One region of the Cytobacillus sp. QJM3NY_8 genome, then DNA from elsewhere that is predicted to be linked to it. Evidence: riboswitches for the same ligand, from Rfam matches in the RefSeq annotation. Region 1 holds a riboswitch; the other holds the start of a gene.
The links. A riboswitch is a leader RNA that binds a small molecule or an ion and turns the genes downstream of it on or off. The one in region 1 is predicted to bind preQ1.

Region 1 (5,406 bases):
TGGCTTTTTCAATGGCATCCACGCTGAGTGCCAGGTTTTTAAAAGGATAGTATAGGGCTTCCTCTTTTAACCACAGATTCATCCAGTCGATATCAGAATGATCTTCTTTGTTCAGCTCTATTCGGTCATGCAGGCTCATCGAAAGGGTTTCTTCATTAAATAGCCATGTTGAAATAACCCATCTATCATTCTTATTTTGGGCAGTTTGAAGATACTTCTGATTAATATTTTTTATTTTCGCTTTGGAGGAAGTGACCACTTCTTTTTCTGTATTGATTTTAAGCACTTCTCCATCTTTAATCGCCAGCAGCTGGCCCTTAACCGCATTTTCCCCCTTGGACTGAAAAATCGAAATGATGGTTTTATTCCTCATTTTCTGAGTGTAAACCTGCTCCTTCGAAGGGTTAAATGACAATTCAGCACTGTTATTCAAATCTTCCTGTCTATAAGCCTCTTTCGACCCTTTCTCAGCCAGGTAAACTGAGTAATGTCCTGTAAAATAAGAATCGCCTTTCTTCCCTTTCGCACTGTCCTCTTCCAGAATGGTTCTTCTTTCATCTTCAGCATATAGATAAACTGTATATTTCATTTTTCCATCTGTTGCGTCCACCTGGAATAGTGACTTGCCTTCAAGCCAAACAGTATCTTTTTTCTCTTTCCCGACCTCTTGTACAGCTGATGTATTCTGTTCAGCTTCCACTTTATCTTCTTTTTCAAATTTTATTTCTTCTGTATTTAAAGATGCATTTATTTCATTTGAACATCCTGCTATAACGGATGACAGCATGGCAATCATGATCATATTTATTAAATTTTTCATTATATTCTCCCTAATGTTATAAAAACATTTCCATTTAAAGTCAAATGTTACAATTACGTTTCAACTAATTAAGTGTAACAAATAGGGATCGTTTCTACAAACCTATCAATATGCTCATTTTTTTACAAAAACAAGGGTTTCCTCCCGTTTCCTTTATATATGACTCTTCTCCTGCTTTACTTACACGGTTGAATAAAACGCCATATGCCCTATTTATCAGCGTTTTACAGTAAGAGACAAGAGGCCCCGGAATAGTTTCCGGAGCCTAATGCTTATATTTCTGCTGGTGCCGATGCATGTTTTTCGGTCAATAGACTTACAGATACGTATGCAGCAAGTGACAAAGCAATAGGCAATACGACTGTATTCATGCCTAATGCATTTGGATAAAAAGTATGGAATAAAATATACGAAGCAGTTCCGGTTATCATCGAGGCCACAGCCCCATATCTATTTCCCTTAGCCCAATATAGGCCCAGCACAACTGGCCATATGAATGCTGCTTCCAGTCCCCCAAAAGAAAAGAGATTCAGCCAGATCAGCAAATCGGGCGGACTGAGAGCCATGATGCAAACCAGAATTCCAAGCAGGGCTGTAACCGCAAAACTCAGTTTCTTTATGGCAGCTTCTTTGGCATCAGGCTTAATGTAATTAATATAGACATCTTTCACAATCGCCGAGCTGACCAGGAGGAGCAGGGAATCCACTGTTGACATGATGGCAGCCATCGGTGCAGCCAGTACAATTCCCGCAAGCCATGGAGGAAGAACTTCCATGGCAATCAACGGCATAACTTTATCTCCCACTTCAATCCCCGGCAGAATAGGACGGGCAAATACGCCAATTAAATGCATGCCAAGCATGATAAAGCCGACTACTATTGTTCCGATTATAATGGCCCTGTGCATGGCTCTGGCATTTTTATATGACATGGCCCTCACTGCGACCTGAGGAAGGCCTACAACTCCAACTCCCACCAGAATCCAGAATGAGGATACATATAAAGGAGTCAATCCGCCATCAAAGCCAAACGGTGTAATCAGATTCGGATTTTCTGAAGACAGGTCGCTGATAATATTCGGTATTCCTCCACCTGCCACAATAACAGCAACCAGAAGGATCATGGTGCCGATGAACATGATTCCGCCTTGGACAGCATCCGTTACGGCAACAGCACGGAAGCCGCCGATAACCACGTAGACCATAACAGAAGCCGCAAAAATGAATAAAGCAGACAAATAGCTTAATCCTGTCAGTGACTCAATTAATCTTGCTCCGCCAACCCATTGGGCAGCCATGGCAGAAAAAAGGAAAATAATGATGCTGAGAGAGGATAGCCAGACAACCCATCTGCTGTTATATCGTTCTTTTAGAAAATCGATGAGCGTCACAGCATTATACTTTCTTGCTGTGATGGCAAACTTTTTCCCCAGCACCATGAGAACGAAATAACCTGTGACAACCTGTGACATCGCAAGCAGCACCCAGCCAAGCCCCTGTGTGTAAGCAACGCCGGGACCTCCAATGAAACTGCTGGCACTTCCGTAGGTTGCAATCATCGTCATAGCCAGAATAAAACCGCCAAGCTGCCTTCCCCCAAGAAAATAATCCTGCAGGAACGAACTCCCGGTATCAATCTTTCTGCTGGACCATAAGCCTACGAGAAAAATAATAATTAAAAAGATGAGAAGAGGAAAAATTACCTGCCAATTCATTCAGATTCTCCCCCTTCCCCGTTTTCTTCAAACGGCACTTCTTTAAACAGGAACTTAACAGCTGCAGTTACCAGAATCACCATTACGGCAAATCCTGCTGCGCAGCTCCAGAAAAACCAGGCAGGCAACCCCCAAATATATGTATACTCACCAGCAGGCCCAGACCCCATCCCATAGGCAAACCCATACCACCATACAAAATTGAAGAGCACCAGACCAATGCCAATCCACGCCTCTCTCTCTGCGATTTTAAAGTGCGGATCTTTTTTATGTATGCCTTTCTTCATTTTGTCCCCCTTCAGAGCTTTATTATAGTAACGTACCATAAAATACAGAATATTCCCTGAATATAATCCCACTTATGTATATTTTCTGCAACAAAAAAAGCAGATTGCTCTGCCTTTTTGATATTATTTTAAAATTTCACTTTAAGCAAGCTAGGATCTTAACGATTGTCAATTGTCTCCGGGTAAAGGTCATGGTTCATTAAACGGTATTCTGCCATTTTTTCATATTTCGTCCCCGGCTTGCCGTAGTTGCAATACGGATCAATGGAGATTCCGCCACGTGGCGTAAATTTGCCCCAAACCTCAATATAGCGCGGGTCCATTAATTCAATAAGGTCGTTCATAATGATGTTCATGCAGTCTTCATGGAAATCGCCATGATTTCTAAAGCTGAAAAGATATAGCTTTAATGACTTGCTCTCTACCATTTTCTGATCCGGAATATAGCTGATATAGATGGTCGCAAAATCTGGCTGTCCTGTTTTCGGGCAAAGACTCGTAAACTCAGGGCAATTAAACTTTACAAAATAATCGCGGTTTGGATGCTTATTGTCAAAAGCCTCCAGAATATCAGGCGAGTATTCAAAAAGATATTTTGTACCCTGATTTCCCAATAGCGTAATATCCGTTAATTCCTCATCTTTTCTTCCTGACATAAAAAAGCCTCCCTTTATACGATCCCGCTGATCCTAAGAAGAGGTCCAAAAAGTACAGCTTAAAAAATAAAAACCATATCCTCTTATGGATATGGTTGATTATTATAATCAAAGCCATAGTTTTTTATAGAGGGTGAAGCTATGAACCTCTCCCGCTCACACGGGAATATTCGAAATATAATTGTCATTGTTACTATAGAGAAAAAGCCTGTTTCTGTCAATAGGGGCTTCTTTATCTGGTTTTCATTTATTCTTCTATAGTATAATTACGTTAATTTTCTTAGAAAGGTGACATGTTATGTGGAATGAGTTTAAAAAATTTGCCCTGAAGGGAAATGTGCTTGATTTGGCTGTCGGGGTTGTTATCGGAGCTGCCTTCGGAAAGATTGTATCTTCTCTTGTAGATGATATCATCATGCCGCTTGTTGGATTGCTGATGGGCGGAGTAAACTTTACGAATCTGATGGTAAAAGTTGGAGGAGCTGAGGTCAAATACGGTTTATTCATACAGAATGTGGTTGATTTCTTCATCGTGGCATTCTCTATTTTCATCTTTATCAGGATTATCAACAATCGTTTTAAAAAGAAAGAAGAAGCAACACCTGCACCAGCTGTGGATAAAAACGTTGAGCTATTAACGGAGATAAGAGACCTTTTAAAAACCAATAAATGATGAAACTTATATAATAGTTCTGACGTATATACATATACAAATGATTTTAGGGGAGAAATGAAACAAATGTATGTACAGCAAACCGCAAATAATAGTTATTTGCCTTCTGTTTTACGGGCATTCGCCTTATCATTGGGTATTGCTTTTATCGGAACGATGGCGGGTGTTTTCGTCCCTCCAGCCCTGTTTTTGCCGCTCATGATTCTTGAACTCGGAATGCTGCTTTTCGCTTTCCTGCTTCGCCGCAAAAAGGCCATCGGGTATCCATTCCTTTATGTATTTACATTTATTTCAGGGATGACGACCTATCCGATTGTTGCCCATTACCTGGCTGCCATTGGCCCGAACCCCGTACTGGTCGCACTTGCAGCGACAACGGTTGTGTTTACAGGCCTGGCTGTATACGCTACGACAACCAAGCGGGATTTATCTTTTCTTGGCGGCATGCTGATGGCAGCATTGCTTGCCCTTATTGCAATCTCTATTTTCAGCATCTTCTGGCCGTTAAGCTCTAACGCGATGCTGGCATTCTCCTTCATCGGAGTGCTTGTATTCAGCGGATATGTGCTATTCGATTTCAACCGCATGAAGCATTATGGAGTTTCACCGGAAGAAGTGCCTTTAATGGCTCTTAACCTATACCTTGATTTTATTAACCTGTTCATTAATATTCTTCGTATTTTTGGAATTTTGGGGAGCAGGGACTAAACAGGAGTGCGAACTCCTGTTTTTTTATGTGCAAGCTTCATTTCTTTATTCCTTCAAAAAGATTAGGTATGATCAGAAGTAAATCCGAAAGGCGGGATAATAATGAATTATATTTTGGAAACCCAAAATCCTGATAAAAATATTACGCTTGAACAGGCCATTAATGGCCAATATACAATGGCTGTTTTCGTCCGCCATCTTGGCTGACCGGTGTGCAGAGAATATCTTGCGCAGTTGCGCGAGCGCATAAGTGAATTGGAAGCCAGAGGTTTTCAAGTTATTGTCATTGCTCCTTCTAAAGGAACATTCATCAATCAATTCCTTGAGCAATTCGGCCCGTTCCCTTTTCCAATCCTTGGCGATCCATCCCGGGAAGCTTATAGAGGAATGGGACATAAAACAATGCCAAAGTGGAAGCTCCTTTCAAAAGCAGCATTTGGATTTATAACAGGAAAAGTGAAGGGGTTTGTCCCTGATAATGAAAAACAGAAGGAATTTGTCACGAAATCCATGAAGACCCAGAATGTCTACATTCAAGGCGGGACAT
Region 2 (5,406 bases), 1.6 Mb from region 1:
CAGTTGTTTGCCGGTCAGCCAGCAATACAATCGGATTTCCATCCGGAGGAACTTGAATGGAACCAAAATTTACGGCTTCAGATATTTGCTCAGCATGTTCTGACAGCGAAAGAGCAGGGCCTTTCAGTCTATATCCCATCCTGTCCGATTGTGAGGTAACTTCAAAGGCATGTTTGAAAAGCTGAACCTGGCTTGCTTCGGAAAATAAATCAAATTGGCGGCCCCTTGTTATTCTGATTTCTGGATTTGCCGCTGTGTCCGGTATGAGTTCTGATGCAATACCCCAGTCGTTTTCAACAAAAGTCCTATCAAGAATCTGTTTTGTCAAATACTCCGTTATTTTCAATGATTGGAGAGAAGGTTTGCCGGTTTCCAGCAGGTCTCCTGACTTTAATGCTCTGCCTTTATAACCGCCAATTCCTGCACGCAGGTAGGTGGATTTGCTGTTCATTACATCAGGTACGGCAAATCCGCCCGCAGCAGCCAGATAGGCTCGGCACCCTTTACGGCACCGGCCGAATTTAAGTTCACTGCCTTTTTTCACAAAAACGGATCTCCATGTCCGAACAGGCTGGCCATTGATGGAAGGGGAAAGGTCACCGCCGCAAATCGAAATGAGGGTATCTTTTTCAAATGTTAAAATTGGACCCATCATCGTTATTTCTAAAACAGGATCATTTTCTTCGTTTCCAGCCAGCAGATTGGCCATCCGGTGTGAAAATGGGTCCATGGCCCCGCTGGAAATCACGCCAAACTTTTGATAGCCGGTTCTCCCCAGGTCCTGAATGCTAGAAAGGAGTCCAGGCTTTAAAACGTTAATCATTGTTCCGTCTCCTCCCAATGATGGTATTCTTCCAGACTGATTGGCTTGAATTTGATTTGGTCGCCTGCTTTAAGTAGGGTAGGGGAGTCATCCGTCGGCCGAAACAATTTAACAGGAGTACGCCCAATCAGCTGCCAGCCGCCTGGCGTCTCGATGGGGTAAATACCCGTCTGCATCCCGGCAATCCCCACTGTTCTCTCAGGAATCTTTAGACGCGGCGTATCCCGTCTTGGTGCGGCAATTTGTTCTGACATTCCGCCAATAAAAGGGAATCCTGGTGCAAATCCAATCATATAGACCAGGTAGCTGCCTGAGGAGTGAATTTCAATAACTTCTTCGGGGGTAATCCCATTATGCTCTGCCACAAAATCAAGATCCGGCCCAAATTCTCCTCCATAGCATACCGGGATTTCAACAATTTCAGGTTCCGGCATATTATTTTCCGTCATCTCTTCAATAAGCGGTTTAATCAGTGAACACACGAAATTAAACGGGAGCTGGCCATTTGAAAGCTGATAGGCCTTAAATGGATTATAAAAAATGGTTACAGTTGTGTAAGCAGGTATGTATTCAATCATCCATTCGGGAGGGTACTTTTCAAGAAAGGCAGTCAGCGACTGAACTTTCTGATGAGTTTCCTTGCTGATTTCTTTCCCAAGCTCAACAAGAACAGCATCATCCCCTAATGGGTGAAGGGTGTATCTCATCATTTCACCAGCTTTCGCAGTAAATTTGTTTGTACTGAGGAATAAAATATTATTTGGTAATAATAAATCTTCATTTTTATTCAAAAGAATTTCATTCATTATTCTTTCTGAAAAAAGGGAAAATCATGTCTTCTAATGCTTGAATGAAAAACATTTATTAGTAATGTTATATATTTATGCAATGTCCTTAGCAGAAGAATATAATATTATATAATAGACTGAAAATTCTATTTGTGCAAATTATTCTGCTAGAAGGCGTACCAATATCTTCAAAGTTTAGTTTGTCCATCATTTTGGGAATAGAGGAGGTACATCACCATTTAGGGAGAGATCATATTGGAAGCAGATTTAGAAATGAACTTATCAGAAAGATTTGAGGCTGCCTTTAACCGTATTCACAAAGCCTTAAAACAATCTGCTAAAAACGCCAGAACAGATAGATTTTATAAACTTATAGAAATACAGAAAAATCATTCGCTGATTCGATTATATGAAGATGATTTGCATCAGTTTGCCAAGCTGCGAAATGCCATTGTCCATGAAAAAATAGACCTTGATTATTATATTGCGGAGCCTCATCTCGAGACGGTAGAAAAGATTGAAAGGATTGCCGGCCATTTTGAAAAGCCAAAAACCGCACTTTCCATAGCTGCAACTCCGGTATTTTATTTTTATGAAGATGGCAAGCTAACGGATGTACTGGCCATAATTAATAAATTTTCACACTCCCAATTCCCCATTTACTCGAGAAAAGAGGAATACTCATGGCTATTAACTTCGGCAGATATCGTGAAATGGATGGCAGAGCACTTTACAGAAGAAACAATCCAGTTGAAAAAGGTGAGAATTAAAGAGCTTTTCAGCAAGAAATCAAAGAATCAAATCTCGTTTGCAGGCAAACATACATCTATCTTTGAATTAGAGGATATGTTTGAGGACTGCCGAAATAAAAATGAAAAGCTTGAAGGGATCATAGTTACCGAGAACGGAAAGCCGACTGAAAAACCAAAAGGCATCATAACAGCGTGGGACCTCCTGGAAGCCGATTCAGAAAATTAAAACGCAAAAAAGGTGCAAGCAATAGCTGCACCTTTTTTGCCGGTTCCGATTATTGCAGCAGTCCCAGACGCATCAGAGTAGACCTATCCTGAATATTCATTCCTGCAGACCTTCTTATAAATGTCCCTTTTTTTGCAATGCCAAAGGAATAGCGTGAAGTCGATGTAAACCTGATCATGGCTTCAGTCCCTCCTTATGAAATTGGCGCTGCATTATTACTTTCCCGCGATTTTGAATAATAAAACTTTTTTACTGTATAAATTTAAGCCTTCTAAAAAGCCAATAAAGATGATAATATAAACTGATAGTTCAATAGCTAAATCCGTGTACACGGTAGAGGTTCTAGCTACCCTCTTTAAAAAACTAAGGAAAACAGGTCTGCTTTCTTAGTGGTCCTGTTTTTCTATTTAAAGGAGAATTTTTATATGAAAAATGATAAAGCACTCGTTGTGTTCAGTGGCGGTCAGGATAGTACAACTTGCTTATTCTGGGCAAAGGAACGTTTTGAAGAAGTGGAAGCCGTCACTTTTAATTATAATCAGCGTCATAAGCTGGAGATCGAATGTGCACAGCAAATAGCAAAAGAACTGGGGATCAGGCACCACATTCTAGATATGTCCCTATTGAATCAGCTGGCACCAAATGCACTAACCCGTGATGAGATTAAAGTAAAGGATGGGGAGGAAGGCGGGCTTCCATCCACATTTGTGCCTGGGAGAAACCTTTTATTCCTGTCATTTGCTGGTGTGCTGGCCAGTCAGATTAATGCAAAGCATATTATAACCGGGGTGTGTGAAACAGATTTCAGCGGCTACCCAGACTGCAGGGATATTTTTATAAAATCATTGAATGTCACCCTTAATCTATCAATGGATGAACAGTTTGTGATCCATACACCATTAATGTGGCTCAACAAAGCAGAGACATGGAAGCTGGCAGATGAATTAAATGCCCTTGATTATGTGCGTGAGAAAACACTGACATGCTATAACGGAATTCCGGCTGATGGCTGCGGTGAGTGTCCAGCATGCCATTTAAGGAAAAATGGCCTTGAAGAATACCTCAAGGAAAAGGAGGAGCTTTAAGCCATGTACGGTTTCAGGATTGTTGATAAACTGCAGAAGATAAATGAGGATATCAAACCCGATCAGCTGAAATACCACCATAAGCGTGTAATGGTCAGCAAGGAATTCACTTTTGATTCAGCCCATCATCTGCATTGCTATGAAGGCAAATGCAAAAACCTGCATGGGCACACCTACAAGGTGATTTTTGGCATAAGCGGATTCGTGGATGACAGAGGATTAATGATTGATTTCGGCGACATTAAAAAAATTTGGAAAAACGAAATTGAAATATTCCTTGACCACAAGTATCTGAATGAAACGCTGCCGCCAATGAATACGACAGCAGAGAATATGGTTGTCTGGATTTATGAAAAAATGGCACAAAGCCTCCAAAACAGAAAAGAGCAATATGTTGGTGCAAGAGTAGAATTTGTGCGCCTTTTTGAAACTCCTACAAGCTATGCGGAAGCAAGAAGGGAGTGGATGGAGGTTGAGTAAGATTCCTGTTCTCGAAATATTCGGACCAACCATTCAGGGTGAAGGAATGGTGATCGGCCAGAAAACGATGTTCGTCCGTACAGCAGGCTGTGATTATTCATGCAGCTGGTGTGATTCATCCTTTACCTGGGATGGAAGTGCGAAAGACAGCATCCGCCAAATGGAACCGGATGAAATTTGGAAAGAGCTTAAAGAGCTGGGTGGGGATGGATTTTCCTTTGTGACCATATCCGGGGGTAATCCTGCACTTTTAAAAAATTTGAGTGAACTCATTTCTTTGCTCAAAGCAGAAAAAATTAAGATCTGCCTGGAAACACAGGGGAGCCGCTGGCAGGATTGGTTTTATGAAATTGATGAACTGACCCTATCCCCAAAACCGCCGAGCTCAGGCATGAAAACAGACTTCGATGTGCTCGGTTATATTGTGAATAATCTTCAGACCAAAAGAAAGGCAGAGCAGCAGGTCTCACTGAAGATTGTTGTTTTTGATGATAAGGATTATGAATATGCTAAAAACATTCATAAGCGCTATCCCGGTGTTCCGTTTAATCTGCAGGTGGGAAATGATGACACTGTTACAGCTGACGACCGAAATTTATTGCAGAAACTGCTTGACAAATATGATTGGCTCATTGAAAAAACGATACATGACAATGATTTGACAGATGTTAAAGTACTTCCGCAGCTGCATACATATGTATGGGGCAATAAGCGGGGAGTGTAGTATCTGCTAATCCCGCACCAATTGGTGCGGTTTTTTTTGTAAAGGATGTTCAACAATTTATGACAGATTCCGAGAAATTTATGATATTATACGTTTGAACTTAACAATACATAAGTGCTGTAAATTTCTATAGATAGGGAGAGTTAGATGACAGATAACACCATTATTCGATTTAATTCCGTTACAAAAAGATATGATAATGATCCGCCAGTTTTAAAAAATGTCAGCTTTGAAATTGAGCGCGGGAAGTTCTATACCCTTTTAGGGCCATCGGGCTGCGGGAAAACGACCATATTGCGATTGATTGCCGGATTTACTGAACCTTCCGAAGGGGACATTTATTTTAATGGGCGAATAATAAATAATGTTCCAGCCAACAAAAGGCAAGTAAACACCGTTTTTCAGGATTACGCTCTATTTCCGCATTTGAATGTGTATGAAAATATTGCATTCGGTTTAAAAATCAAAAAAATGAAGAATGCCGATATTGAGAGGAAAGTAAAGGAAGCGCTAAGATTTGTAAACCTT

Region 2: it holds a riboswitch for preQ1, as region 1 does, so the genes downstream of both, queC (7-cyano-7-deazaguanine synthase QueC) here and queF (preQ(1) synthase) in region 1, are expected to answer to the same signal.

The regions. Positions count from the first base shown of each region.
Region 1 covers NZ_CM149681.1:1,048,277-1,053,682, reverse strand. Annotated here, with positions in the region: gene AC0VZ9_RS05600 (hypothetical protein) at 1-820, opposite strand, end outside; gene panF (sodium/pantothenate symporter) at 1,093-2,535, opposite strand; gene AC0VZ9_RS05590 (YhdT family protein) at 2,532-2,822, opposite strand; gene queF (preQ(1) synthase) at 2,981-3,478, opposite strand; PreQ1 riboswitch class I at 3,589-3,634, opposite strand; gene mscL (large conductance mechanosensitive channel protein MscL) at 3,777-4,151, shown strand; gene AC0VZ9_RS05575 (Bax inhibitor-1/YccA family protein) at 4,218-4,859, shown strand; gene AC0VZ9_RS05570 (AhpC/TSA family protein) at 5,070-5,406, shown strand, end outside.
Region 2 covers NZ_CM149681.1:2,619,710-2,625,115, reverse strand. Annotated here, with positions in the region: gene AC0VZ9_RS13655 (5-oxoprolinase subunit C family protein) at 1-823, opposite strand, end outside; gene pxpB (5-oxoprolinase subunit PxpB) at 820-1,530, opposite strand; gene AC0VZ9_RS13645 (CBS domain-containing protein) at 1,867-2,589, shown strand; gene AC0VZ9_RS13640 (hypothetical protein) at 2,639-2,767, opposite strand; PreQ1 riboswitch class I at 2,920-2,962, shown strand; gene queC (7-cyano-7-deazaguanine synthase QueC) at 3,015-3,674, shown strand; gene queD (6-carboxytetrahydropterin synthase QueD) at 3,678-4,154, shown strand; gene queE (7-carboxy-7-deazaguanine synthase QueE) at 4,147-4,878, shown strand; gene AC0VZ9_RS13620 (ABC transporter ATP-binding protein) at 5,026-5,406, shown strand, end outside.